3 regions of the Aeromicrobium changchenzhani genome follow, and region 1 is predicted to be linked to each of the others. Evidence: predicted binding sites of a transcription regulator. Region 1 holds the regulator's gene; each other region holds the start of a gene.

What was found. The regulator LexA, encoded in region 1, represses DNA repair genes until DNA is damaged. The targets are predictions, from matches to a motif close to TCGAACANNTGTTCGA.
Positions count from the first base shown of each region.
Region 2: AC2YB9_RS12775 (DUF222 domain-containing protein) is a predicted target of LexA. The motif match lies at 6,685-6,700, and genes of this name have one in related genera.
Region 3: ruvC (crossover junction endodeoxyribonuclease RuvC) is a predicted target of LexA. The motif match lies at 8,404-8,419, and genes of this name have one in related genera.

Region 1 is NZ_CM172480.1:1,569,148-1,578,775, reverse strand. It holds gene pip (prolyl aminopeptidase) at 1-796, shown strand, start outside; gene AC2YB9_RS08010 (hypothetical protein) at 809-1,117, opposite strand; gene AC2YB9_RS08005 (SDR family oxidoreductase) at 1,114-1,950, opposite strand; gene lexA (transcriptional repressor LexA) at 2,034-2,756, shown strand; gene galE (UDP-glucose 4-epimerase GalE) at 2,829-3,782, opposite strand; gene AC2YB9_RS07990 (ATP-dependent DNA helicase) at 3,792-5,744, opposite strand; gene AC2YB9_RS07985 (helix-turn-helix transcriptional regulator) at 5,802-6,458, opposite strand; gene AC2YB9_RS07980 (DUF2249 domain-containing protein) at 6,507-6,770, shown strand; gene hflX (GTPase HflX) at 6,822-8,192, opposite strand; gene dapF (diaminopimelate epimerase) at 8,189-9,019, opposite strand; gene miaA (tRNA (adenosine(37)-N6)-dimethylallyltransferase MiaA) at 9,139-9,628, opposite strand, start outside.
Region 2 is NZ_CM172480.1:2,523,480-2,533,107, forward strand. It holds gene AC2YB9_RS12740 (M13 family metallopeptidase) at 1-139, shown strand, start outside; gene AC2YB9_RS12745 (MFS transporter) at 215-1,444, shown strand; gene AC2YB9_RS12750 (HTTM domain-containing protein) at 1,454-2,542, opposite strand; gene AC2YB9_RS12755 (DUF5819 family protein) at 2,549-3,319, opposite strand; gene AC2YB9_RS12760 (hypothetical protein) at 3,427-4,716, opposite strand; gene AC2YB9_RS12765 (HTTM domain-containing protein) at 4,871-5,836, opposite strand; gene AC2YB9_RS12770 (DUF5819 family protein) at 5,833-6,570, opposite strand; gene AC2YB9_RS12775 (DUF222 domain-containing protein) at 6,738-8,012, shown strand; tRNA gene AC2YB9_RS12780 (tRNA-Ala) at 8,095-8,167, opposite strand; gene AC2YB9_RS12785 (histidine phosphatase family protein) at 8,231-8,875, opposite strand; gene rsfS (ribosome silencing factor) at 8,872-9,225, opposite strand; gene nadD (nicotinate-nucleotide adenylyltransferase) at 9,222-9,628, opposite strand, start outside.
Region 3 is NZ_CM172480.1:2,123,289-2,132,916, forward strand. It holds gene AC2YB9_RS10785 (RelA/SpoT family protein) at 1-1,788, opposite strand, end outside; gene AC2YB9_RS10790 (adenine phosphoribosyltransferase) at 1,949-2,485, opposite strand; gene AC2YB9_RS10795 (hypothetical protein) at 2,522-2,926, opposite strand; gene secF (protein translocase subunit SecF) at 2,976-4,088, opposite strand; gene secD (protein translocase subunit SecD) at 4,088-5,728, opposite strand; gene yajC (preprotein translocase subunit YajC) at 5,733-6,044, opposite strand; gene ruvB (Holliday junction branch migration DNA helicase RuvB) at 6,147-7,226, opposite strand; gene ruvA (Holliday junction branch migration protein RuvA) at 7,229-7,822, opposite strand; gene ruvC (crossover junction endodeoxyribonuclease RuvC) at 7,819-8,367, opposite strand; gene AC2YB9_RS10830 (YebC/PmpR family DNA-binding transcriptional regulator) at 8,500-9,273, opposite strand; gene pdxT (pyridoxal 5'-phosphate synthase glutaminase subunit PdxT) at 9,331-9,628, opposite strand, start outside.

The DNA of each region.
Region 1 (9,628 bases):
CGTGTTCGATCCGCAAAAATATCGCATCGTCACCTTCGACCAGCGTGGTTGCGGCCAGTCGACACCCCATGTCAGCAGCCCCGACGCCGATCTAGCCAACAACACCACGTGGCATCTCGTCGCCGACCTCGAACGACTGCGTGCACACCTGGGTATCTCGATGTGGCTGGTCTGCGGCGGATCATGGGGCTCGACCTTGGCGTTGGCCTATGCGCAGGCCCATCCAGCCAGGGTCAGCGAACTTGTCCTACGTGGCATTTTCACGCTACGCACCACCGAACTCGACTGGTTCTATGAAGGCGGCGCGGCGGCGATCTTCCCCGATCTGTGGGAGGACTTCCTCGCACCCGTCGCAGAGGCGGATCGCGGACACCTGATTGAGGCCTACTCACGACTGCTGCACGACACCGATCCAGCGGTCTGCCGGGCGGCGGCAAAGGCGTGGTCGCGTTGGGAGTCCTCAACGATCACGCTGCTGCGCGACACCGAGTTGGTCGATCATTTCACGACGGACGACTTTGCGGTCGCCTTCGCACGGATCGAGAATCATTACTTCATGAACGGCGGCTGGATGACCGACGGCCAGCTCATCCGGGACGCGAGCAAGCTGGCCGACATACCCGGCGTGATCATCCAAGGTCGCTACGACATGTGTACGCCCGCCTGCACCGCTTGGGATCTGCATAAGGCCTGGCCACAAGCCGACTTCCAGCTGATTCCCGATGCCGGGCATGCGTTCTCCGAGCCGGGAACCCGGTCGGCGATCATTGAGGCGACGGATCGCTTCGCGTCCTAACGCCGGTGGCTGCTAGTTGCGGACCGCGACGACGATAAGGGTAATTGCGCCGATGACGACGAGCAAGGCGAGGATTGCGCTCAAGATCTCCCAGTGAACCCGGTCGCCACGCGGCATCAACGTCTCGGAAAGGTCGACCTCGAAGTCCGGCATCAATAGCTGTAGGTCGGCGTCGGCAGCATCCGCGTGTCCGGACGACGCCAGCAGCGCACGCGCAGCAGCCTCAATGCCAGCCTGATCGGCCGCGGTCGTTTGGCCAACGCCTTGAATCTCAAGATCCCATTGGCCGGCTGCCCGCTTCCCAACGACGAGATAGCTCATCGCGACATACTTTTCTTGAGTTTGCGTCTGCCCATGAATCGAATCGCCGGCTCGACCCGCATCATCGGTCCGGGTGCCATGCTCGACACCCTGGACATGACGCCGCGATAGACCGGCATCGTGCGATAGACGCGCCGGCTGCCGAACATATCGACCAGGGCTCGTGCCACCGCCGCAGGTTGATAGAACGTGCCGGCGGCGATGAGCGCGCGGGCATCGCCGTCCGCCTGCATATCGGCGACCATCTTGGTGTCGACCCCGTCGGGGCAAATCGCGTGCGGACGAATCCGGTCCTTCCGCAGCTCCGCGCTCAACGACGTGGTGAGGCTGAGGACGGCTGCCTTCGTCGCGGCGTAGACGCTCAGCCCCGGCACCGGGCCGTGGGCGCTCAGCGACGCGACAATGCCGATGTCGCCGCCTCTGATACCCGAGTTGGCCTGCGTGCGGAACACCGAGGTAGCAGCCCGCACGCCCCACATTACCGACAGGAAATTGACGTCCACGAGGGTGCGGATCTGATCACTTTCGAGCTCCGACAGCGCGCCGTCAAAGCCGACACCTGCATTGCATACCCAGGCGCCGAGCGGCGCGTAGGTGCATGCCCGTGCGGCCATCGTCGTGTTGGCCGCCTCGTCAGTAACATCCAGGGCGAGGCCTGCAACCGCACCAATCTCACGAGCCGTACGCTCGGCTTGCTCGGCATCGAGATCAGTCACGATGACCTCGTAGCCACGACCTACCAACTCGGCGGCAATTGCCCGACCGATGCCGCGCCCAGCGCCGGTCACGACGGCTGAACGCGGGTTCTTCGAAGTGCTCAGCGACTTTTTCATTGGGCCAACCTTGAGATCAGGGCGCGACACGCCTATCGAACATATGTTTGATTAAACATCAGTCTTGGGACTAACCTGACGTCATGAGCGACGATACCAATGCCGATATCACCGAACTCCCCGATGGCCCTGCCGATGCAACCGGGTTGACTCCGCGGCAGCGCAAAGTCCTCGAATTCTTGCGGACCGAGATCGAGAAGCGCGGCTATCCGCCCAGCATGCGTGAGATCGGTGCCGCAGTCGGTTTGGCCAGTTCTTCCTCCGTGGCGCACCAACTCCGTACGCTTGAACGACTCGGCTTCGTTCGTCGCGACCCCAACCGGCCGCGTGCCCTTGAAGTATTCCTCCCCGGTGTGATTGCCGCCCGTCGCTCTTATGGCTCGGCCAGCGAGAGCGATTTCGATGAAACCGATATCGACAACTCGCACCCTGCGGCGGCCTACGTTCCGCTCATCGGACGCATTGCCGCCGGCGGTCCAATCCTTGCCGAACAACGCACCGAAGACATCTTCCCGTTGCCAAAATCATTGGTTGGCGACGGCACGCTGTTCCTGCTTGAGGTGCAGGGCGACTCAATGCTTGATGCCGCGATCTGCAGCGGCGATTATGTCGTAGTCCGCCAGCAGCCAGTTGCCGAAAATGGCGAGATTGTTGCCGCCATGCTCGATGGCGAAGCAACGGTCAAAACGTTCCAGCGCAAAGACGGCAAGGTGTGGCTGCTGCCGCACAATGCCGACTACTCCCCCATCGACGGCACCCACGCCACGATTCTGGGCAAAGTCACAACCGTCCTGCGGAAGGTCTAAGTCCGCAGGGTCTATGTCCGTAAGGTCTGGGGCCGCAGGGTCTATGTCCGCAAGGTCTGGGGCCAAGTCGGTTCAGCGTTTGGCTGCCAGCGCGCTTTCGACCATGTCGGCGAGCGTGTAACTCATCTGCCAGTCGAGGTCACGCGTGGCAGTGGCGCCCGAGGCAACAATGCGGGCCGGATCACCGGGCCGGCGGGCCGCAATCGTGGGCTCGAAGTCTCGTCCGGTCGCGGTGGCAAACGCGGTCATGATCTGCCGTACCGAAACGCCGTCACCGCTACCGAGGTTGTAGATCCGATCTAGCGGTGTTCCCGCCCGGAGTGCCTTTGCCGCTGCGACGTGCGAGCGCGCCAGATCGGCAACGTGGATGTAGTCGCGCACGCAGGTGCCATCGGGCGTGTCATAGTCATCGCCATTGATTTGCGGTATGCGTCCCTCGTCGAGCGCTTTAACGACCAGCGGGAAGAGATTGTGCGGGCTGGTGTCGTAGAGCCAGTCAACGCCGGACCCGACCACATTGAAGTAGCGCAGCGAGGTATGGCGAAGTTCGGTTGCTCGGGCTTGATCGCGTAATAGCCACTCGCCAATCAACTTGCTCTCGCCATAGGGTGATTCCGGCTTCGTCGCCGTGGCCTCGGTGACCAGCGCAACATCGGGGGTTCCATAGACCGCAGCGCTCGAAGAGAACACCAACTGCTCGACGCCTTCGGCCGCCATAGCCGCCAGAAGCGTGGCGGTGCCAGTCACATTCTGCTCATAGGTATGCAGCGGTCGTGTCACCGAAACTCCGGCGTACTTGTAGCCAGCAAGATGAACGACACCCGTCACCCCATGCTCGACGATGGTCCGCCGGACGAGGTCGGCATCGAGAATTGTGCCTTCGACAAAGGGCACACCGTCGCCGACGAACTCGCGATGTCCACTCGAGAGGTCGTCGATGACGACCGCATCGAGTTCGGCCTCAGTAAAAGCATGGACAACATGCGCGCCGATATAGCCGGCGCCACCAGTGACAAGGAAGGACATGTCGTGAGTCTATTTGGTGGGCGACGGATCCGACGCCGCAGCGTCGAGCCGTTGTAGGGCCGAAATGACCATGGCCTTGTCCGTCGTGCGCCACATCGGCGCCAGTGAGCCAGCCAAGAAGCTGCCGTAGCGGGCTGTCACCAACCGTGGATCCAGAACTGCGACAACGCCTTTGTCGGTGGAGCGACGAATCAGTCGGCCACTCCCCTGCGCCAACAGCAGCGCCGCATGGCTCGCCGCCACCGTCATGAAGCCATTGCCGCCGTGTTTCTCGACGAGCCTTTGGCGGGCGCTCATCAGCGGATCGTCGGGCCGTGGGAACGGGATCCGATCGATGATGACGAGCTGGCAGGTTGCACCGGGCAGATCGACGCCTTGCCATAGGCTCAACGTGCCGAACAGGCAGGTCGTCGGGTTGTCGGCGAAGCGACGCGCAAGCTCGGGTAGCTGCGCATCACCCTGACACCAGATGTCGATGTCCGGCAGGATTTTGCGGACCTCTTCGGCGGCGTATTCGGCGGCCCGGCGCGAGGAGAATAGGCCAAGCGTACGACCACCAGCCGCCTTGATGAGCGAGCAAATTTCGCCGATCTGCGGGGCGGCCAGACCGTCGCGCGCTGGCGGTGGCAGGTGTTTGGCGACATACAGGATGCTCTGGCGCGGATAGTCAAATGGCGAGCCGACATCGATTGCTTCCCACGGCACTTCATCATCATCAGGCCGCAGGCCGAGGCTGCGTGCAATCGATTCGAAGCCGCCACCCAATTTGAGTGTGGCGCTGGTCAGCACGACAGTCTTTTCACCGAATAGCTTGTCGCGCAGACTCAGCGACACATCGATTGGCGCGATGTGCAGTTGACGACCATTGCGGCCATCGCTGACCCACAGCACCTCGGTCTCGCCCTTGCTGCCCATGCGTTCGGCAATCTTGCGAACTTCGTCGACCATGCCGCGGGCCTGTTGGCGGCCCGCATCTGGTTCGGCATTGTCGGTCTCTTTTGGAAATGCTGACCAACAGGCACGGGCGGCATCCCGTACGAGTGCGAGCACCTGTTGCAGCGGTTGTTCGAGGGTGTCGAGGCGACCTTCTTCGGTCCGGGACAACACATCGGCAAGCGCATCGGCAGCGTCGGTCAAATCATCTGCCTCGGTGCCGTCGACGCAATTGCGGGCCCGCCGGGCAGCGCGTTCGACCGTGACCGAGTTGAGTTCATCGGTCGAGGCCTGCGTGACCCGGGCCGCGAGCTCGTGCGCCTCATCGACGATGACGGCGTCGTATTCGGGCAACATCGGTACGCCGTCAATTGCGTCGATCGCCAACAGCGCATGATTCGTGACGATGACGTGAGCATCCTGGGCGTCTTCACGGGCCAGTTCGGCGAAGCACTCATTGCCGTATGGGCATTTTGCGGCGCCAAGGCATTCGCGTGCGCTGACACTCACCTGGCGCCAAGCTCGATCGGTATGTGACGGCGCGGCATCACGGTCCGCGATGTGACCACCCTCAGCCTGCTCCTCTGCCCAGGTGCGGAGCTCAAGCACCTCGGCACCCAGCGAGCCCTCAGGCACCTCGATCAGAGCGCCCTGATCATCGGGAGCGCCTTCGCGGATGCGATGCAGACAGGCGTAGTTGCTACGGCCCTTGACGACGGCATAATGCGGCACCGAGGTCATCGTGGCGCGCGCGGCGTCCTTGAGCGCAGGTAGGTCACGCTCGACGAGCTGATGTTGGAGATTCAGTGTCGCGGTGGCGATGACGACACGGTTGTGATGGAGCAGACTGGGCACCAAATAGGCCAAAGACTTGCCGGTGCCGGTGCCGGCTTGGACGAGCAGATGCCGCTTCTGTTCAAGCGCGCTGGCCACCGCTTCGGCCATTTGGAGTTGTCCGGGCCGATCATCGCCGTCGACAGCCGAGACTGCTGCATGCAGTACGGCGCGGACATCGGGCTTTTCACTCACTGTCGAAGGTTACCGGCATCGGTGATGGCATACCGACCGTTGTCCACAGACCCCGACTTAGCCAAGTTCGAGGTGGCACGCGTCGGGATCGAAGAACGGCAGCAATTCGGTCGAATCGGGATCGCCGCCAGCGTTCTTGACGATGCCACGAACAAGCCCCAGATGAACCGAGCAAACCACATCGGGCTCGCGTTCGGCAGCACCGATCATGGGGCACGCTCGTAGGCGCATCCGGCCTGCGACCGGCACTGGATCGGGATCAAATCCCAACTCATCGAGCATCGACAACACTCGGCGGCGGACACCATCGCCGTCGGCCGAGGGCGGCAGATTCGGATCAACGATTCCGCTGCTCCAATGTTCGCCAGCCTCGATCGCGGCGCTGCGCGGGTCCGCGCTCATACGCGCCAGTTGATCGGCAAGGGCGACCGCTAACCCTTCATAACTAGTGTCATGGGTCAGCGCGAGCGCGGTGGCGCGGTAATGCCACGGTGGCCGTCCTCGGCCCGACGGCGTGGCGCGTTCGCGGGTGACCAATCCGGCTTCGAGCAGCACGGCCAGATGTTCACGAACCGTATTGGGGTGCGAGCCGACACCCTCGGAGAGTTGCCCGATCGGGGACAGGCCATCTTGCTCAATGAGGCATTCCAGCACTCGTCGGCAGGGCCCGGAAAGTGCTACCGATGAGCTAATGTGGGACCTACTCTTAATCACGGTACCTACCGTAATAAACTTTTGATGACTTTACCAGAGGAGTACAGCATGGAGCTCAATCTATTGTCCGACGAACAGGGCCTCCCGGTCCTTGACGCCCGGTCCATTCCGCACGCGATTCGCCACGGCGCGGTGTTCGGCGCGCTCGATTCGGTCCGCGTCGGAAGCGGCATCGTCTTGGTCGCTCCGCACGATCCACAGCCACTGCTCGGCCAGCTCGAACGCCGCTCCCCCGAGACGTTCGAGGTCAGCTATCTGCAGCGCGGACCCGAGGAATGGCACCTACAGATTCTCCGCACCAAGACCGACTGACAGCAACGGCCACACGCGGGAGTTCAGTCGCGGGAGTTCAGGCGCGGGAGTTCAGGCGTAAGCCGCCAGGGCTCCCGCGAGTTCTGCGCTCACGCGCGCGATGACATGAGTGCCCTCGCCGATGTGCTCGATCGATTCAATGTCACCGTGCGCGTGAATCTGGTTGAGCAAATCACCGCGCGCATACGGGAGCACGACATCAACACGCGCAGCCGGTGTCGGTAGATCGGCCTCAATTGCGTTGAGTAGTTCGTCGAATCCTTCGCCGGTATGTGCACTGACGACCACCGCATGTGGCTCCCGTGCGAGCAAGCGTGCGATGACCGATGGATCAGCCAGATCGGCCTTGTTGATCACGATGATCTCGGGGATTTCGGTCGCGTTGATCTCCGCGAACACTTCGCGTACGGCGGTTATCTGGCCCTCGGGATCGTGATGTGATCCGTCGACCACATGCAGAATTAAGTCCGCCTCAGCAACTTCTTCGAGTGTTGATCGGAATGCCTCGATGATCTGATGCGGCAGGTGGCGTACGAAGCCAACGGTGTCCGACAAGGTGTAGATGCGTCCATCAGAGGTCTCGTTACGACGCGTGGTCGGGTCGAGCGTTGCGAACAGTGCATTCTCAACCAAAGCGCCAGCATCGGTGATCCGATTGAGGATGCTCGACTTGCCAGCATTGGTGTAGCCGGCAATTACGACGGCAGGGATTTCATGGCGGCGGCGCTGGGTCTTCTTGGTCGCGCGCGTCACCTTCATTTCCTTCAGTTCGCGGCGTAACTTGGCCATCTTGGACTGGATACGGCGTCGATCGGTCTCGAGTTTCGTCTCACCAGGGCCGCGGCCGCCGATGCCCTCGCCGCCAGCAGCCTGGCCACCGGCCTGACGAGACAGATTGCCACCCCAGCCACGTAGCCGCTGATTTTGGTATTGCAATTGGGCAAGTTCGACCTGCGCCTTGCCCTCCTTGGATTTAGCGTGTTGGGCAAAGATGTCGAGAATCAGCGCGGTTCGGTCGACGACCTTGACCTTGATGCGGTCCTCAAGGTTGCGTAACTGACTCGGCGCGAGTTCACCATCGCAAATAACGGTGTCGGCATTGGTCGCCGCGACCGCAGCGCGGAGCTCTTCAACCTTGCCGCTGCCAATGTAAGTGGCCGGGTCCGGTTTATGGCGGCGTTGGATCAGTGCATCCAGAACTTCCGAACCTGCAGTTTCGGCAAGCAGTTTGAGCTCAGTCAGCGAGTTCTCGGCGTCCGCGGCGCTGCCGCTAGTCCATACGCCGACCAGGACGACACGCTCGAGCCGCAGTTGGCGGTACTCGACCTCGGAGATGTCCTGAAGTTCGGTCGAAAGGCCCGCGACACGGCGGAGGGAATGGCGTTCTTCGAGTTCGAGACCCTCAGTGCTGCCGTCGGTCATATGAGCCACTCCATCTCGCCGCGTGCGACGATTTCAGCTGGGCCGGTCAGAATCATGTGGTTGTCCTCGGCCCACGTCACCTGAACGGTGCCGCCGGGGACGTCCACACGATAGGTCACCGGTCGATCAGCGCAATCGGCAAGCGCCGCCGCCACACCAACCGCACAGGCACCCGTACCGCAGGATCGCGTCTCACCGGAGCCACGCTCATGCACTCGCATCGCAACATGTCGCTCGCCGGCGCGTACGACAAACTCGATGTTGACCCCGTTGGGGTATGCCTCACGGTCATAGCCCGGCTCATCGAGCAGCGTCCCGGCGTCGGCAAGACGCTCGATGAAAGCGACCGCATGCGGATTGCCGGTCTCGATGTGTTTGGCTTCCAAGAAGCGCTCGGCGACCTGAATCTTAGTGCTGTCGAAAATCTCTGGAACGCCCATGTCAACGCTAATCTCGGCGCCCTGGAACGTAACGGTCTTGACCCCGTCGCGGCTGCCAATCGCAACCGGACCATCAGCGTCGATGAGGCCCTCCTGCTTGAGGTGCAGCGCGAACACCCGGATGCCGTTGCCACACATCTCGCTGATCGATCCGTCAGCATTGCGGTAATCCATAAACCATTCAGCCGACTGACCCGCAAATGCCGGATCCGGGAGGTCGGCGGTGCGGATCACGCGCATTACGCCATCGGCGCCGATGCCGCGCCGCCGCTGGCAGATCGCTGCGACAAAGGCCGGATCAAGATCGCCGTGGATCGATCCGTCATGGTCCGGGAGCAGCACGAAGTCATTCTCCGTACCGTGCCCCTTGAGCCAAGGAAATCCCATAGCCGAAGTCTACCGGCCCCAGCCCCCGGCCCCAGGATTTGAAGCCTTACGTCCGCGATCTGATGCCTTGCCTGGACAAACGCTCTGCGGGAAGCCACCTAAGGCTTCAGATCGCGGGGTCAGATCGCGGGTCTTAGGATCTGCAGGGTTTCTTTGAGTTTGTCGGCCGAGTCGTGGGTGATCCACTGGATGCGGGGATCTTTGCGAAACCATTGACCCTGTCGACGGGCGAACTTGCGGGTGCCGATGATCGTCAGTTCCCGCGCCTCGGCCTCGGTGCTGTCGCCACGCAGAAAGTCGAGGACTTGCGAATAGCCGAGCGCCCGACTTGCGGTCAGCCCGGATTCAAGACCCGCCGCGCGAAGCCCCCGAACCTCCTCGACAAGCCCCTGCTCCCACATGTGATCGACACGTTGCGCAATGCGTTCGTTGAGGATTTCTCGGGGAACGTCGATGCCGATGACAGTGACGTTGGCGTAGGCATATTCAAGTGCGGGCAGCGTCGCGGCGTACGGCTTGCCGGTCAATTCGATGACCTCCAATGCTCGTACGATGCGCCGCCTGTTGGTCGACAAGATGTGAGCGGCGGCATCGGGATCGCGCGACGCG
Region 2 (9,628 bases), 950 kb from region 1:
TACCATCGATCCGCACTCGCCGCCCGAATTTCGCTGCAATCAGGTCGTCCGCAACATCGACGCGTTCTATGCTGCGTTCGATGTGCGCGCGGAAGACGAATTGTGGCTGGACCCGGCCGACCGCGTCACGATCTGGTAATCACACGCCGTGCGACGCAAGTAGAGTAGCCAGGTGGCAATGTGCTCACGTATTTTCCGACGACAGTGAGCACCGATGATTGAGCACGACGGTAGCGACGAACGGGTTGCGATCCAGCGACGGACAGTTCAGATTCTGTCGGCGTCCCAGGTCATCGGTGGGATCGGCAACGGTGCCGGTTTTGCCGTCGGCGCGCTGATCATCAAGGACGTGAGTGGTTCCTCCGCGTGGGCCGGTATGGCCACCGTGATGCTCACGCTCGGCGCCGCTCTCTTCACCCTTCCACTTGCCTCGCTCGCCAATCGCGCCGGTCGCCGTCCGCCGTTGACGCTCGGCTGGCTGATCGGGGCGAGTGGCGCCGTAGTCACGATCGTCGGAGCGAATTTCAACTCGTTGACCGTATCGCTATTTGGCCTCATCCTGTTTGGCGCAAGCACTGCAGCCAATCTTCAATCCCGCTTTGCCGCCGTCGACCTCGCCAAACCACGCCAGATCGGTCAGGCGCTGTCGCTGGTGATCTGGTCGACCACGATCGGCGCAGTAATCGGTCCCAATCTGATCGGCCCGGGCGCCTCGCTCGCGCGAGTACTGGGCATACCGGCTCTCGCCGGACCGTTGGTGTTCTCCGGCACTGGCTTCCTGCTCGCTGGCATCCTGATCTTCACGACACTGCGACCCGATCCCTTGATCGAAGCCGGCGGAGGGGACGGATCGTCACGCTCAGGCCTCGCACATGCACTCCCCTACGTTCACGGAAGCACCCTCGCCGGCATTCTCACTGTCGCGTCTGCACATGCCGTCATGGTGTCGGTCATGGCGATGACACCGGTGCACATGCAGGATCACGGCTCAAGTCTGGACATCATCGGGCTCACCATCAGCCTGCACATTGCCGGAATGTATTCCCTGTCCCCCGTCATGGGCTGGCTCAGCGACCATTGGGGCGCTCGACCCACAATCCTGATGGGTCAGTCACTGCTGATCGCAGCGGTCGGGGTAGCTGGCACTGCGGGACCCTCCGACTTCCAAATCACCGTCGGCCTCGTGCTGCTGGGGCTCGGCTGGTCGGCTTCAGTGATCGCCGGATCAACCCTGCTGACCCAAGACCTCGATCCGGCGGTCCGGCCGTCCGTGCAGGGCCTGAGCGACCTAACCATGAACCTTGCAGGCGCCACAGGCGGGCTGATTGCCGGCCTCATCATGGCCGGCTGGAACTTCGGCACCCTCAACGCTTCTGCGGCCGTCCTGACACTGCCTGTCATCTTCGTCGTGTTCGCTGGCCGGCGAACGATTAAGACTGCCTGAACGCAACGCCTAGAACGCGCGGCGTTTGCCCGGACTCAACCATTGCCGAACGTCGTCACGACGATCCCGTATGTCGTCGAAGCGATCTTCAAACCAATACCGCGCGGGTGTCGTGACGTCGCCCAGCCACCCCGCCATGCCTTCAAAGGTCGATGTCGACACGAAGATCGCCGTTGGCGCGAGAATCGCCAGCGATGCCACCGGAAGCGACATGATCAGCGCAAAGAAAACGTTGACAACTATCGCCAGCGCGATCACGATCCATCGGGTGATCCGGTTGATCAGGAAAACGCCAAAGAAGAGTTGCGTGAACAACACCGCATACGTGATGAGTGCGAGCAGGATCGCGCTATGGCTAAATAGGTCCGACAGCCACGGGAAGGGCCGGTAGTCCGGCAGTTGCATCGTCGAATACAAGGCGGTGCCATTCCGCCATGCCACCGAAGTGATCTTGGTCAGGCCACCATTCATATAGATCAGGACGGTTTGCGCGGCTAGACCCGCGATGCCAATATTGTGCACGCTGGTCGAAAGCCACGCCGGGACCGTCTCATGGCTGTTCCAGGCATTCTTGAGCGCGGTGACGCCGCCCGCGTCCATAAGCGGTTTAGATTGCCGCCGACGATCGTCCAATGACCAATGTGATGAGGAGTCGATCAGCAGCATCCACAGCAGGGCGAGCCGAATCAGGTTGTCCGTCGATGTACCAACCACCGGGTTTTGGCCGACAATTGCGATAAAGCCGAATGTGGTGAGAATCGTCGCAATCCGTGTGTGCCAACCGAGCAGGAACGCCAGCGCACTCACCAGCACAAGGCTGTAGACGACCGTGACAATAAAACCACTCGCGCCAGCCAGAATCGTCAGTTCAGGGAAGCTGCTGGCCGAGCGGGATGGGTCCGCCCACACTGAGGCCGGACCGATCCACAGTTGACGGGTCGAGAAGTTGCCAACCAGTAGTAGGAGCACTGCGGCGCCCAGCAAGATGCGACAGGCCGCCGCGCCGTACGCGGCCTTCTTATCATCGAGCAGCCACCCCTCGAGTCCGTCCCGAGCGTCATAGAACCTATCGGAAACGGCCCACATCAATTCACGCAACGGTGATCACTTCTTCACGTAGGAGTCGAATTCGGACTGGGCATCTTCTTGGGCCGGAAGTGCTTTGCGCCAGCCGAAGGAAAAGTAGGTGTACGTTGCCGCCGCGGCTTTGTCACGGTCCTTGAAGCGTGGCATGGTCTTGCGGCCGACCTTGTATTGAATCTTCGTTATCTCAGCACCCGATGCGGCCGTCGCATACAGAGACGTGGCGTACATCGTGGCGAACTGCGTCGTCATCGTGTCGTACGCCAAATAGTTCGAGACGACGACTGGGACGCCGCCCGCGCCATAGAGCGATTCCGTCAGCTTGCCGCGCGAGTCCTTCACGTAACTCTTCTGCACCAATAGCTTCTGGTCGAAGTTGAGCCCGAATGTCGCGGCATTCAGGTTGGTGGCGAGCCGCCGATTGATGAGGTGGACCCGCGCCGGCTGAAGGCTGTGCCGCAGGGCCGGACGCTCGATCTTCGTGACATCGACCCAGCCAGTCGTGCGCTTCTTGCCAGCGGCGACATCGAGGACCTCGGCCCGAATTAGCAGCCGTTCGTCGACGAACTGCGCACTCGGATCGGCATTGCCCCACGATTGCTGAAAATAGGGATCCACGTAGCTGGCAAGTCGGGTCGAACCGACCGCGTCGCGGATGGGGCTAGATGGCGCTAGCCAGATGGCAATCAGGATCGTATGGACGACCGCTAGCAGGGCGACCGTCAGGATCGCTGTGCGCTGCCAACCGTGAGGTGAGTCGCCGCTGGGGGCGGTTTGCTCATTGGCGGGCATGTCGTTCATCCTACGGGTCGGCCAGCACATGAAGGTGACGCGGGAAGGGCCGGCGACCATCTCTTTCGAGGTAGTCGCCGGCCCTTCACCGGTTCAGCGGTTAGACCTTACTGCTTGGCCAAACGGCGCTTCTCATTTGCTAGGACTGCTGAGCCGAAGCCAACCAATCCGAGCGCGAGGAGCAGCAGCGGCAGCACATTCGGTGCACCCGTGTTCGGCAGCGCCGAGGTCACGCCTGCATCGGCGTTGGCGTCCGCATTGGCGTCAGCCACCGCGTCAGCGTTAGCGTCAGCATCGGCGTCCGCAATCGTGTCCTGATCCGCCGGAGCATCGGCATCGGCGTTGGTGTCCTGATCCGCCGGAGCGTCAGCATCAGCGTCCGTTGCGCCCGCGGCACGGTTCGGACCGCAGGTGACCTTGGCCAACTTGAGGTCATTCGCACCGTCGAGCAGGTTCAAGTGCAGGGCGGTCACGCTGATCGCGCCCGCAGTCTTCGTCTGCTCGTTGACCGTGCCCGAGACAAGTTTCTCGATCGCATTCCCGAGCGGTGTCAACACTGGATCTTCCAATGCATCGAACAACGTGTTGAGGACCTGGTCCTTGAGACCGGCCAACACCAGGTTGAGCGGATCAAGTGCACCGCCGAGGCTGCTGCTCAAGGAGTCTTGAATGCCGGTGATGACGTCGTCCACAATCTGCTGTGCCGCTTCGTCCGAGCCGACGACCAGGTTGGAGTTGGGTGTAGTCGCGATAGTGATCGGCACGTTAATGACCTGGTCACCAAGCTTGATGGTCAACTTGATGGATGCAACCGTCGCGGTGCCACTGGCCGATTTCGGCTTGGCCTCGCACGTTGCCTCAACCGCACCAATTTGCAGTGAGACGGGCAGCGCCTTGTCAACCGCGCCCAGCGCGGTCTGCAACGCGTCGTCGATCGGCGTAACGAGTGGGTCCAGCGCGCCACGAACCAAGGCCTTAAGAACTGGGTCATCGATTGCATCAACGATCGGATCGAGGATGGTACCGGTATCGATGTTGCCGATATCGTCGACCAGATCGGTGATGTCGAGCGATGGGCCCAACGGAACGATGTTGATCGGGGCGACGCTCGCGTCAGCCTTCGATTTTCCGTTCTCGGACGCAGTCGCATGCTGCGAATATGCGTCAACGCCGGTCGTATCGAGTCCTTCGCCACACTGCCCAGTGGCAGTGCCGTCAGGAAAAGCGACCTTGCAAGGCGTTCCGCTGATGATCTGAGTCAGACCATTGCTCGTAACTGCCGCGGACGTAGCCTGCGCAACTGGATCTGGTGCACCACTCGCTGAGAAGGACAGTGCCAGCGAAACAAGCGCCATCACCAGTCCAAGCGCGATGGAATTCTTTCCAACCCTTTTCATCCGGGTGTTCTCCTCTAAATCAAACGCCATGTCATTGGGTCCCCGAGCACGCCAAGGTCCACACGCAAAGCAGCACAGGGGCCACCAGCGGGATTAGTCTAGCCATAATTGCGACAACTCGCATACCACCCCCGGAAAAATTCCACCAAATACACTAATTAGCGGCGTCTGGCTCCGAATCGGCCAATTTTCGATCGCGCCGCTCCCTGAACATCCGACGACGGAGCACCGACTCCAATCGGAACCAGGATCGATCGCTGATCAGCAGCACGTCAACGGCGATCATGACGAGCGAAAAGTACAGAATCCCCATGAAAATCCCGATGCCCAAATGCATACCGGTCAACGTGATCAGCGCAAGAAAGCGTGTCGGTCGATACATCAGCAATACCGGCACGAGCAGCTGCACCCCGATGGCGGTGTACGAAGCAACAGCAACGATCCAGCCATGATCGGTCAACAGATGGATGTGGTCGTTCCACGGCGAATATGTCTTCACCTGAAGCGGGTAGTAGACCGCGGTGCCACCCATCCACTTATCGCTCTGCACCTTCCACAACGCCGAGGCGACATAGACCATGACGATCTGGTGAATGATCAGGATGATCGCAATATTGTGAAGCGTCGTCGTGAACCAGTCGGGCAATATCGCTGGTATTCGGCCGCGACGCTCCCGCAACCAACTGTCGACCGACCAGTGCCGTCCCGAATCGACAAAGCACATATAGAGCAGGACCATGCGCAGCACCGCATCGCCGCCCGAACCGACCAGCGGATTGGCGACATAGAGCGACATCCAGAACAGCAACGCAAGAATCGTCGAAGCGCGAGTCGCAAATCCCAGCATCATGGCGATGCCGACAAGAATCGTCACAATGTATGCGAGGTTGAAAATCCAGCCTTGTGAGTCGACGAAGAGATAGTTCAGAAAGTCTGGCCATCCGCGCCCGCCTTGGATCGGATCGGTCCAGGCCGCCCCGTCGCCCCACGTGTATTGGCGATCAGGCCAGTTGGCGAGCAGCTGGCTCCAGATGATGAAGCCCAACAACATCCGCGTGACCGCGAGTCCGTACGTCGAATGTTTCTCTCCGATGAGCCATTCCCACGAGCGCGCAATCATCGATGCCGCCGATAGAACGAGGTAATAGTGTCTTGCTCAGCTTTGCTGGCCTGAATCGGCGCACGCCATCCGCTACGTCGGACCGTTGGCGCCGGCCGAACGTAGTCCTTTTTGCTGCGTTCAGAGTATGGGGCGACACTTCGATCGACTATCCGATATCGAACTGCCGTGAAGTCGACACCCGGGTGCGCGGCCTTGAGCGCCGAGGTTGCCAGCCCAATGATCGTGGTTTCGTAGCGCAAATAAAGATTGACGGTACCGGCATTGTCCGACTCTTCAGTCAGTTTTTTACGCAGTGCTGCATAGCCGTCAAGCGCCGTCTTCTTGTCGTTGAGTGCTGTTTCGCGCTGTTGCTGAGTCATCGCGAGGAAGCGACTGTTGAGCGGGCCAACCATCTTGTTGGTGATGTAGCCGGCCCGACCGCCAACAAGTTTGTGATGTACGAGGTCCAGTTCGACGTCGGTCCAATTGAGCCACTTCGTCGTCCTGCTGGAGCCGTCCGCCAACGAGTACTGTCCACGGAACTCGATTGAACGGTCCGATGAGATCGGATTGGGTGCGAACAGTCGCCAATTCTGCGTGAAGAACGGATTCAGATAGGCGGTCACCGGTTTGAGGCTTGTCGAGGTCTTATTGGTAGGTATTGCCGCGGTTGTGACCGAGAGGAGATGGAAGCCGGCGATCGCCACAATGAGGCCGACCACCACCATCTGCATTCGACCGGGCTTCTGCACGGGGACAAACCTAGCAACCACAATTCGCCCCCACTTCGTTGCGGCTGAGAACGCAAAAATATGTCTCCTTATTTGGTGAAAATCTCTTGTATTCATGGGTTTTTATGACTATACTCGAACATGTGTTCGATAGAATGTTTTAGTGGCGGATTCGGGGTGAATCAGTGATGGCGGATGCAGTGTTGATCGACCGGTTGGTCGCGCGCCAGAGCACAGCGTTCGTCGCTGAGTGTGCCCAGGTTATGGACATGCTGGTCTTCGTTGCTGACGCCCGCAGCCACGGCGAGGCGATCGGTGGCCATGGCCGCACGGTTGGCCAGAAAGTTGGCCAGTTGGAGGCCGAGGCCGCGGTGCACGAGTTGTCGCTCGCGCTACTGATCCCGGTCGGCGTCCTGCAGCGGCTGCTCGCGGCCGCCCGCTACGCCCGCGCCCGGCTGCCGCACGTCTGGGACGGGTGGGCCCGTGGCCATCTTGGTGCCGGCCATGTCGGGCTGATCGTGGCCACCGCTGGCCGGCTCGAACGCCCCGACTCAATCACTCGTTTGGACGTCATGGTTGTGGACATCGCCAGCAGCCGGACGTTGGAGCAGTTACGTCGCTGGCTGGCCCGCTTCGTCGACCGGATCGAACCCGATCTCGCCGAACAACGACACCGCCAAGCCCGCCGCGAACGCCGTGTCCACCTGGAAGTCGGCGACGACGGCATGAGCTGGCTAATGGCCCTGCTGCCCTCAACCGAAGCCGCAGCGATCGACCACCGCATCGAACAAACCGCCCGCACACAACCAACTACCGGACGGACACACTCCCAACAGCGCGCGGACGCGCTCAGCAGCCTGCTCCTCGGCGACACAACCGCCACGGGCACCACCAGCCCAACCAATCGGGCACGAATCGATATCGGTGTCGTTGTCCCGATCCAATCAGTCATGGGCTTATCCGATGCGCCCGGTGAACTGATCGACCGGTCCGCATCCGTCCCCGCCAGCTACATCCGCGATCTTGCCATCCAGCCCGGCACCCTGTTCTGGCGACTCCTCACCGACAAGACCGGCAAACTACTCGACGTAACCCGTGTTGGCAGGTTCGCCACCGGCGACCTGGGCATGGCGATCCGGTTCCGCGACGGCACCAGCGTCTTCCCCACCTCAACCGTTCCGGCCAGCGACTGCGACACCGACCACACCACCGCATATCCCGCCCCGACCACCGCTGCGAACCTCGGTGCCCTACATCGACGAGCCCACCGCCTCAAAACCGCCGGAACATTATCGGTCACCCAAACCGAACCCGGCACCTTCGACTGGACCACCAGCACCGGCCACCACTACCAACAATCCCCCGACCCACTCCCCGTCCAACCCTGGCACCCCGACCCCTGGTTCACCCCAGAATTCATCACCCACACCGAACACGACATCACCCACGGCATCACCGCCTAAACCCGTCGAGCTTGGGCGGAGTGGCGCCCGTGTGGGAAAGAAAAAAGCCCCACACAATGTGTGGGACCTTCTTTGAATCGTGTGGAGCATAGGAGATTCGAACTCCTGACCTCTTCCATGCCATGGAAGCGCGCTACCAACTGCGCCAATGCCCCGAACACTCAACATATTCGAGCAGGTCAATCCTAACGGTATCCGCAGCCCGACCCAAATCCGGGTCAGTCGTCGTCGGAGAGGGTCGGCTCTGGCAGCGTTCCAGCATTCCATTCGGTGATCCGCCACATGTTCTCCGCGCCGAAACGCGACTCCTGCAACACCGACCAGGCACAGTTGCTGAAACCGCCGAGTGAACGCCAATGCGCTTGCCCGATCCCCACGAAGGTGCAGGCTCCCACGCGCAGCACTGCGCCATGCGCGACCACAACTAGCGGCCGATCATCGCCGAGGTCTTCGCACGCTTCCTCAAGCACATCGGCGAAGCGGCGGCCCGCTTCCCGATAGGTTTCACCGCCGGGCATTCGGTAGTCATCGCCGGTGATCCAAGCACGCATTTCATCGGGATAGGACTCCCAGGCTTCCTTCGAGGTAAGTCCCTCCCGGACGCCAAAGTGCAGTTCACGGAGCCGTTCATCGACTTCGACCGGGACCCCGCAGAGTTCACCGAGAACGCCGGCCGTTGCGGCCGCACGCGAAAGGTCCGAGCTGAGGATTCGTGCCGGGTTGAGTGTGGCCAAGCGCGCGGCCGCGGCCTCGGCCTGCGCATAGCCGGTGTCGTCAAGTGGCACATCGCTTTGGCCCTGAACCCGCCCGGCCGCGTTCCATGCCGTACGCCCATGCCGCCAAAGAATAATCTGCCGACTCAATGCAACCCGACCACCGGACAGTCGTTCCACAGCCGTTCAAGCGCATAGAACTCACGTTCTTCGTGATGCTGGATGTGGACAACAATCTCGAAGTAGTCGAGCAGAACCCAGCGGGCTTCGCGGGCACCTTCACGGCGTACGGGCTTGGCGCCCAATTCATGGAGTTTGTCCTCAACCGCGTCTTGGATCGCACGCACTTGTGGCTCATTATCGGCCGAGCAAAGCAGAAAGATGTCAGTGATATAAAGCTGTTCAGAAACGTCGAAGGCAATGATCTTCTTGGCGAGTTTGTCGCTGGCCGCGGCCGCAGCCGCCCGGGCGAGCTCGATCGCGTGTTCGCTGGCGCTCATGTGGTCGTCTCATAAAGACGATGTTTGCCGATATATTGGACGACTCCGTCGGGCACGAGGTACCAGACCGGCTCGCCCCGAGCCACGCGCAAGCGGCAATCGGTTGACGAGATCGCCAAGGCCGGAATCTCGACGATCGTGATTCGATCGGTCGGCAGGCCTTTGATCGTTTCCTCAGTCATTTCGTGACCTGGCCGCGTACAGCCAACGAACTCGGCAAAGTCAAAAATTTCGTCATGCTCGCGCCACGTCAACAATTGGGCGAGCGCATCGGCGCCGGTGATGAAGTAGAGGTCGGCATCGGGCATCGAAGCTTTAAGATCGCGGAGCGTATCGATCGTGTAGGTCGGACCGTCCCGATCGATATCGACGCGGCTGACCTCAAAGCGCGGATTTGCAGCGG
Region 3 (9,628 bases), 550 kb from region 1:
ACCGGCGAGGGTGATGACCCGCTCGACGATGTTTTGCGGGCTGAAGGTTCCCTCGCCAACACCGGCATACAGCGCCGTGACATCGGCGGCGTGCAGATCGCGCGCCACCACATCGAGCGTCTCGTGCTTGAACAATCGGTGCAGCGGCAAATTTTCCTTGCGCATCTGCTTGGCAATCAGATCCTTGCCGCGCTCGATTGCCTCGTCACGCCGCTCTTTGGTGAACCATTGGCGGATCTTGTTGCGCGCCCGCGGGCTCTTGACGAACTCAAGCCAGTCACGGCTCGGCGCGGCCGTCGGCGCCTTCGAGGTGAAGATCTCGACAACATCGCCGGTTTCAAGCGCGGATTCAAGCGAGACCAGCCGGCCATTGACGCGCGCGCCGATACAAGCATGACCAACTTCGGTATGAACGGCATAGGCGAAGTCAACCGGTGTCGCTTCGGCCGGCAGTTGGATCAGGTCACCACGCGGCGTGTAGGCATACACCCCCGCGGTATGCATCTCAAACCGCAGCGAGTCCAAGAAATCGCCCGGATCTTCGGTCTCAGACTGCCAATCGAGGAGTTCACGCAGCCAAACCATCTCGCTGCCGTTCCTCCCGGTGGCCCCTGTTCGATGCCCGTTGACGTCGGCGAGCGCGTCCTCTTTGTATTTCCAGTGGGCGGCGACACCGTATTCGGCACGTCGATGCATCGCGTAGGTACGGATCTGCAGCTCGACGGGCTTGCCCTGCGGACCGATCACGGTCGTATGCAGGGATTGGTACATGTTGAATTTGGGAACTGAAATGTAGTCCTTGAAACGTCCAGGAATCGGATTCCAACGGGCATGCAGGACGCCGAGCACGCCATAACAATCGGCGACTGAGTCGACCAGTATGCGCACGCCAACCAGATCGTTGATGTCGGCGAAATCACGGCTGTGGACCAGCATCTTCTGATAAATCGAAAAATAGTGCTTGGGCCGACCGGAGACCTTGGCTTTGATCTTCGTGGGCTTGAGATCGGATTCGACGTCAGCGATGACGCGCTCAAGGAATTCCTCGCGCGACGGCGCCCGATCGGCAACAAGACGAACGATCTCGTCATAGACCTTCGGGTGCAGCGTCGCGAACGACAGATCCTCAAGTTCCCACTTGATCGTGTTCATGCCGAGCCGGTGTGCGAGCGGGGCGAAGATGTCGATCGTCTCGCGGGCGATCCGCTCCTGCTTGTCTTGCCGCAGATAGCGCAGCGTACGCATGTTGTGCAGCCGGTCGGCGAGCTTGATCACGAGCACCCGAATGTCACGACTCATCGCGACAACCATTTTGCGAATCGTCTCGGACTGGGCCTGTGCGCCGTATTTAACCTTGTCGAGTTTGGTCACGCCATCGACAAGTTGAACGACCTCGTCACCAAAGTCCCGACGAAGCTCCTCCAACGTGTAGGGCGTGTCCTCGACGGTGTCGTGCAGCAGCGCAGCGCACAACGTCGGCGCGGTCATACCGAGTTCGGCGAGGATTGAGGCAACCGCGAGTGGGTGGGTGATGTAGGCGTCGCCGCTCTTGCGCTTCTGCCCCTCGTGCATGTGCTCGGCAACTTCGTAGGCATGCTGGATCGACGTGACGTCACCCTTGGGGTGCGTGCGTCGGTAGGTTCGCAGCAGCGGGTCGAGGACTGGGTTGACCGAACTGGTCTTGCCGCCGAAGCGAGCCAGACGTGTGCGGACGCGCGCCGAGGTCGACGCCGACTCGGTGTTCTTCGACTCGGCGGCCTTCGCTGCTGCTTCTACCCGGTCTGCCACGCCCACATCCTTCGCTCACGTCCAATACTAGAGCCAGACGCAACCACCGATGACGCTACAGCGAACTGACGATCGATGCGCCCGTCGCAATCACCATCATGAGGACAACGACAATCGCGACAACGCGGATCTGGTGCTGGTTCATAGGTTCTCCTGAGGATCAGTAAGCGCGCAGCGCGGCGGTGGGTGTGCCGCGCAGAGTTGCGCGGCCGTGCAGGTCGAGAAGTTCGATGACGACGAGGTTACCGGCCACAGTCGAACCGGCCGTCTCGACCAATCGAGTTGCTGCTGCCATCGTCCCACCCGTGGCTAAGACATCATCAACGACCAGCACTCGCGAGCCGGTCGGCAGCGCATCGGTATGCATTTCGATCGACGCTTCCCCATATTCGAGGCCGTAGGTGACGGCATGTGATTCGGCGGGAAGTTTGCCGGCCTTACGGACCGGGATGAAGCCCACACCGAGCGCGATCGCGACCGCAGGGGCGAAGATGAAGCCGCGCGCCTCGATGCCGAGCACCGCGTCCATCGGCCCATCGGTCATGGTCCGACCGATTTCGGCCAGCGCCTCGATGACTTCGCGCAGCGCGGTCGGATCGGCGAGGAGCGGCGTGATATCGCGGAAGGTCACGCCGGGCACCGGCCAGTCCTCGATCGGCCGCACCAGCTTGTCGATCGTTTGCGACAGATCCATCATCGTTGATTCACTCCTGAATAACTGCATTGGTCCGGCTCAGCCGGTGATGTCTAGTTTGCACACGTCTTGTGCATGCTTGGCGATCGATCGGGTGGCGTTGGTGAATTCGGTACTACTGAGTTTGGCGATGGCATCGCCGGGCCCTGCCGGCTCATCGTCGCCTGCACTGAGGTTCTTACGAAGCGATCGTACGGCCGTGTCAACGACCTTCCAGTCATCTGCGACCGCATCGGGGGCTTCTTTCGCGAGCGTATGCGTGCGCGCAAGCGCCTTGTCGAGTTGGGCCGAGTCGCCGGCACCCAACGCCAAGTAGTCGCCGTCGGAGGCAGCCAGGTCAGCGCAATAGGTATTGATCGAGCGGCTACCGCAAGCGGCAGCTGCCGAGCACGCCAAGATCGTGCCGCCCAGTGTCAGGACGAACTTGGTACGTATGTGGGTCACCGTTCGAGACCTTCCACGTCGTGGGGCAGCAGTCCAACAAACCTTGACCCTACTTGGTTCGCTTCGATCTCGTCGTGCGTTTGGGCTGGGTACGTTTGGCCGATCCCGATTGAAGCACCGGCCGCGTGCCGACCTCAGTCTTCACGTTGCCTTCTTCGGCTTCGGCCGCGACCTCGCGTTCGACCAACTTGTTGCGCCGGGCCATGACACGCTTCGCCTGCGCAATCGTCGACGGTTCACGCTCCTTGAGCTGTGAAGCCATTGGAGTCGCAATGAAGATCGACGAATAGGTACCAGCGGCCATACCCACGAACAACGCCAACGCGAGGTCCTTCAGCGGTCCGGTGCCCAGCACCGTGACACCGACGAGCAACAGCGCGGCAACCGGCAGCAGCGCCGTAATCGAGGTGTTAATCGATCGGACCAGTGTCTGATTGATCGCGAGGTTCGAGGACTCGGCGTAGGTGTATTGGCTTGATTTGAGGAAGCCGCGTGTGTTTTCTCTGACCTTGTCGAATACGACGACGGTGTCATAGAGCGAATAGCCCAAAATCGTCAGCAGACCAGTAATCGTGGCTGGGGTGATCTCAAAGCCGGTCCAGGCATACACACCGATGGTGATGATGAGGTCGTGTGCGAGCGCCACGATCGCCGCCAGCGACATACGCCATTCGCGGAAATAGGCCCAGATGAAGATGACGACGAGAACGATGAACACAATGAGTCCGGTGAGCGCTTTGCTTGCTACCTCCTGACCCCAAGTCGGGCCGATCAGATTCTGGCTCACTTCAGTGGCACCGGCTTTTGTCAGAGCGGCGTCAATGATCGACGCATCGTCTTGGCTGAGTGGCTTGGTGTCGATGCGCAGTCGGTTGCTGCCCGAGGTGATGACCTGAGGGTCACTCGCATCCGGGATTCCGGCGTTGGCGACCGCTTTGGTCATGATGTCTACCGTATTGCTATCGGTCTTCTGCACCGTTGCGGTGAATTCCACACCGCCCTTGAACTCGATGCCCATGTTGAAACCACGTGCAAAGAATCCAGCGGTGACCAGGACCAAGATCACTGCGGAGATTGAGTACCAGAGTTTGCGGCGACCGACGAAGTCGATCGAGACGTGCCCCTCATAAAGATCATGGCCAAAATTGCCGAGCTTGCCCATCAGGCCCTACTTCCCGGAGTACGTCCGATTTCGGTGACTTTTCGACCCTGGATACCCAGGTGTGAAGCGTCGAAGCCGGAAAGTTTGTGACCCTGTCCGAAGAACTTGGTCTTGGCCAGCAGCGACACGACGGGTTTGGTGAATAAGAACACCACGAAGACGTCGATGACGGTCGTCAGGCCGAGCGCGAACGCGAAGCCGCGGACCACGCCGATTGCGAAGATGTAGAGCACCAGTGCGGCCAAGAACGACACCGCATCGGCGGCGAGGATTGTGCCGCGGGCGCGGACCCAGCCGGTTTCAACCGCAAGGCGCAATGATTTGCCATCACGAACTTCATCGCGTAATCGTTCGAAGAACACGATAAACGAGTCGGCGGTGATACCGATTGCCACGATCAGGCCAGCGATGCCAGGGAGCGTCAAGGTGAAGCCCATCCCCTTGCCCAGGATCAACACCATGGCATACGTGATGGCGCCGGCTATCGCGAGCGATGCCACGACGACAAGGCCGAGGCCTCGGTAGTACAGCAAGCTATAGACCACCACGAGAAATAGGCCGACGAGACCGGCGATCAGGCCCGCCTGGAGTTGGCTGGCGGCCAGCGAGGGGCCCTCGGCACTCACATTGGCGATCGTGAACGTCAACGGCAGCGAGCCGTATTTCAACGAGTTGGCCAGCGCTTTGGAGGTCTTGATCGTGAAGCCGCCGGAAATCTGTGACTTCCCGTCGGTGAAGTGTCCGTTGGTCGTCGGAGCACTCAACGTTTCACCGTCGAGGACGATCGCGAAGCGGCTTGCCTGCTCGTTGCCACCCTGCTCCTGCTTGTAGAGCGCGTCGGTGATGGTGGAGAAATCTTTCTTGCCCTGTCCCTTAAGCGCGAGTGCGACGACCCATTCATTGTTCTGCTGGTTGAGTACGTTGTCGGCGCTCTTGATCTGGGTGCCAGAGATGACGGTCGGGCTCAGCACCTCTGTTTCACCCGTTTTAGGATCGCAGGTGACCATCGCCTTATTGGCGACGTCGTCAACGGTGGTAAGGCCGGCCTTGGTGCAGGCGAAGCCATTGGCCTGATCCTGCAGAGCCAAGATTGCCTGTTGATATTCCTTCGGCAATGACTTGACGCCTTCGGTTTCGGCGGCGATGTTCTGCTCGAGCGTCAGCTTGCTCCAGTCGACAGCGGCGACGGCCTTCTTAATCTCATCGGGCTTCATTTGCGACTTGGTGTTGTTGCCGACGGCCCACAGCAGCCGGAAGCGGAGCTGGGCGGTCTTGCCAACCTGATCGGCAATCCCCTGCTTCTGTTCGCCGGGGATTTCGATGAGCACTTGATTGTCGCTCTGTGTCGTCACTTCGGCTTCGGAGACACCCGTGCCGTTAACCCGCTGGTCGATGATGTTGCGGGCTTCTTTGAGTTTGGATTTCTGGATCTTGCCGGTGGAATCCTTTGCGAGAAGCGTGATGCGCGTGCCGCCCTGAAGGTCAAGTCCCAATTTGGGCTGCCACGCGCTGTCATCACCCTTCTTTGCCGTCAGATCGGTCAGCGCCACGATGCCGTAGAGCGCGATGATCACTGCAATGAAGATGATGAGGGTCCGCTTCGGATGCGGTACCGCCCTGGTGTTTTTGGGACTTGCCACAGACTCAGTTACCTTCTGGTTGTTCCGGAGCGCCGGCTTCGGCGTCATGGGGATTGATCGGGACTTCAACGCGCGCGATTGCGGCTCGAGCCACCGTGATCGTGGTTCCTGGTGCGATTCTCAGCTCTGCCTTGTCATCAATGACCGAGACAACTTCGCCGTAAATGCCGCTGCCAAGCATGACGTTCGAGCCCACGCCGATCGCGCCTTGAGTCTCTTTGAAAGCCTGCTGACGCTTGCGCATGGGGCGCAGGATCAACAGCCAGAAGACGAGTGCGAGAAGTACCAGTGGTAGGTAAGTATCCCAACTGCCCATCGTGAATTCTCCCGAATTGAAGTGTTTCCGTCGCTGCACGACGAAATCGGCCTCTGGGCCATCGGGTAGTTTATCTCCCCGCTCCACATCCGGTGATTTGACTCACCCTTCGGGGTCGGTTTCTCCGATCGGCAATTGGTCAAAGCCAACCGGGGCGACCAGTCCGAGGTGCCGCCATGCTGCGGCCGTTGCGATCCGGCCACGCGGGGTTCGAGCCAGAAATCCCAATCGTACGAGGAATGGCTCGGCGAGCTCTTCGACCGTTTCGCGTTCCTCGCCGACGGCGACCGCGAGCGTCGAGATGCCGACCGGTCCCCCGCCAAAGCTCTTGCACAGCGCGGTCAGCACGCCGCGATCGAGCCGGTCGAGACCGAGGGCGTCGACTTCATACAGACTGAGCGCGGCATGCGCTGCCGCTTCATTGACCGTGCCGTCAGCGCGGACCTCGGCATAGTCGCGGACCCGACGGAGTAGCCGGTTGGCAATACGTGGCGTGCCGCGCGAGCGCGAAGCGATCTCCAGACCACCGGCATCGGTGATCGCGAGTGACAACAATCCGGCCGAACGGTCAACGATCCGATGCAACTCGGCGGGTTCGTAATATTCCAGCTGCGCGGTGAAGCCGAAACGGTCGCGCAACGGGCTGGGCAGCAGGCCGGCTCGGGTCGTCGCGCCGACCACCGTGAACGGCGGGATCTCCAACGGGATGGCGGTCGCGCCCGGCCCTTTGCCGACGACAACATCGACGCGGAAGTCTTCCATCGCGATGTAAAGAAGTTCTTCGGCAGGTCGGGACATGCGGTGGATTTCGTCGATGAAGAGGACGTCACCCTCATTCATGCCCGACAGGATTGCCGCCAGATCGCCAGCGTGTTGGATCGCCGGGCCGCTGGTGATGCGCAGCGGCGCGGCCATCTGGTGGGCGATGATCATCGCGATCGTCGTCTTGCCGAGTCCGGGCGGCCCCGACAAGAGAACGTGATCGGGTGCCCGACCGCGGGCCTGGGCCGCGTCGAGCATGAGTGCCAACTGTTCGCGTACGCGCTCCTGGCCGATCAGTTCCTCAAGGGTGCGGGGGCGCAGCGCTGCTTCGAAAGCCCGTTCCTCGGAAGCGGCGCCCGCAAAAACACCCTCGAAGTCGAGGTCGCTGTCTGTCCCGTCGTTGCTGGGTTCAGTGTCCATATTCATGCTTTCGACAGCGTACGCAGTGCTTCGCGCAACAGGAAGGAGATGTCCGGCTCGCTCCCGTTCAGGAGGTCGGCAGCGACCGCGTCAACCGCGCCGTCGGCGGCCCGAGCATTCCAACCCAGACCAAGCAAGGCGTCATGGACCTGGCCGCGCCAGGCACCGCGACCGGTCTGCGGCGCAGCGGCGGTGACCGGACCGATGCGGTCTTTGAGTTCGAGGACGATGCGCTCGGCGCCCTTCTTGCCGATGCCCGGGACCGAGGTCAGAGTAGACAGATCGCCGTCAGCGATCGCGGCCCGCAACCGATCCGGGGACAGCACGGCAAGCATTGCCTGCGCGACTTTGGGGCCGACGCCGCTGGCCGTCTGGGCAAGCTCGAACATGTCGCGTTCATCATCGTCAGCGAAACCGAAGATCGTCAGTGAGTCCTCGCGTACGACCATTGAGGTGGCCACCTGTGCTTCGTGGCCGATACGCAGCGTCGCGAGAGTGTTGGGCGCGCACTTGACCTGCATACCGACGCCACCAACGTCGATGACGGCGGCACTGAGGGTGATGGCGGCAACTTTGCCGCGTACGAACGCAATCAACGGATCCCTGCCTTGCCGGTGCCGGCGGCACGTGAACCATGGAGCGCGACCGCCTCAGCCAATCGGTTGGTGGCACCGCCACGCCAAATGTGACAAATCGCGATCGCGAGGGCGTCGGCAGCATCTGCGGGTTTGGGTGCCTCGGTGAGTCGTAACAATCGTGTGACCATCATCGTGACCTGTGCTTTGTCGGCCCGGCCGCTTCCGGTGACCGAGGCCTTGACCTCGCTGGGGGTATGCAGAACCAATGGCAGTCCGTGTTTGGCGGCGATGAACATCACCACGCCGCTGGCCTGGGCGGTGCCCATGACGGTGCGCACGTTGTGTTGGCTGAAGACACGCTCAAGCGCCACAACCTCTGGGTGATGGCGCCGGATCCATTCGTCGAGCTCGGTACCGATCGATAGGAGTCGTTTCTCGACCGCGAGCTCAGGCGGTGTGCGGGCAACGCCGACGTCAAGCATCGTCAATGGTCGGCCGACAGTGCCCTCAACGACACCGAAGCCACAACGCGTCAGGCCAGGGTCGACCCCAAGAACCCGCATGGCACCTCCTCGACGACCACGATGACCAGGCTGTCACCGAACACCTGTTCGAGACTCTAGTCGAGTGCACTGTCAGGCAGAAGCAGACTCGCCGGACGAGTCTCGAGCGCACCGCCCAACTAGTCGGTCGGCTCAGTCGTCGTCTTCGGCCAGTTGCGCCAGCACTTCGTCGGAGACATCGACGTTGGCGAAGACATTTTGTACGTCATCGCAGTCTTCCAGGAAGTCGATCAGTCGGAATACCTTGCCGGCTGCTTCAGCGTCGGCCACAACGGTGACCGACGGGACGAATAAAGCGTCGGCCGAGTCATATTCGATGCCGGCGTCCTGCAGCGCGCTGCGTACGGCCACCAAGTCGGTCGGCTCGCAGACCACTTCGAAGGAACCGTCGAGGTCGTTGACTTGGTCGGCACCGGCGTCGAGAACCGCCATGAGGATGTCATCCTCGGTGAACTCCACGCCGTCGTGCTCGGCGGGCACGATAATGACGCCCTTGCGCGCGAACATGTAGGACACCGAGTTGGGATCGGCCATTGTGCCGCCGTTGCGTGTCATCGCGGTGCGTACTTCCATCGCAGCACGGTTGCGATTGTCGGTCAAACATTCGATCAGGAACGCCACACCGGCGGGGCCGTAGCCCTCATACATGATGGTGATGTAGTCAACACCGTCTGCATCGAGGCCACCGCCGCGCTTGACCGCACGGTTGATGTTGTCGATCGGGACCGAGGACTTTTTGGCTTTTTGGACCGCGTCGAACAGGGTCGGGTTGCCGTCGAGGTCGGGTCCGCCCATTTTGGCGGCAACCTCGATGTTCTTGATCAGTTTGGCGAACATTTTGCCGCGTCGCGAGTCGACGATGGCTTTCTTGTGTTTGGTTGTCGCCCATTTGGAGTGACCGGACATGTGGCCCCCTTCTCGGTAACTGCGGATCTACAAATTCGAACTCGGTGTGTCGTGAACCTATGCCGTCAGGACCATATCGACAAAGTAGCGGTGTATGCGGTCATCATCGCTCACCTCGGGGTGAAATGAGGTGGCGAGCAGGTTGCCCTGTTTGACCGCGACGATCCTACCGCCGGACTCCCCCGCATCAACGGTGGCAAGAACCTCGACGTCGTTGCCGATCGATTCGACCCACGGCGCACGGATGAACACGGCATGTATGGGCGAGTCGAAGCCGTCGAAATCGATATTGCCCTCGAATGAATCCACCTGCCGGCCGAAGGCGTTGCGCCGGACTGTGATGTCGATGCCGCCT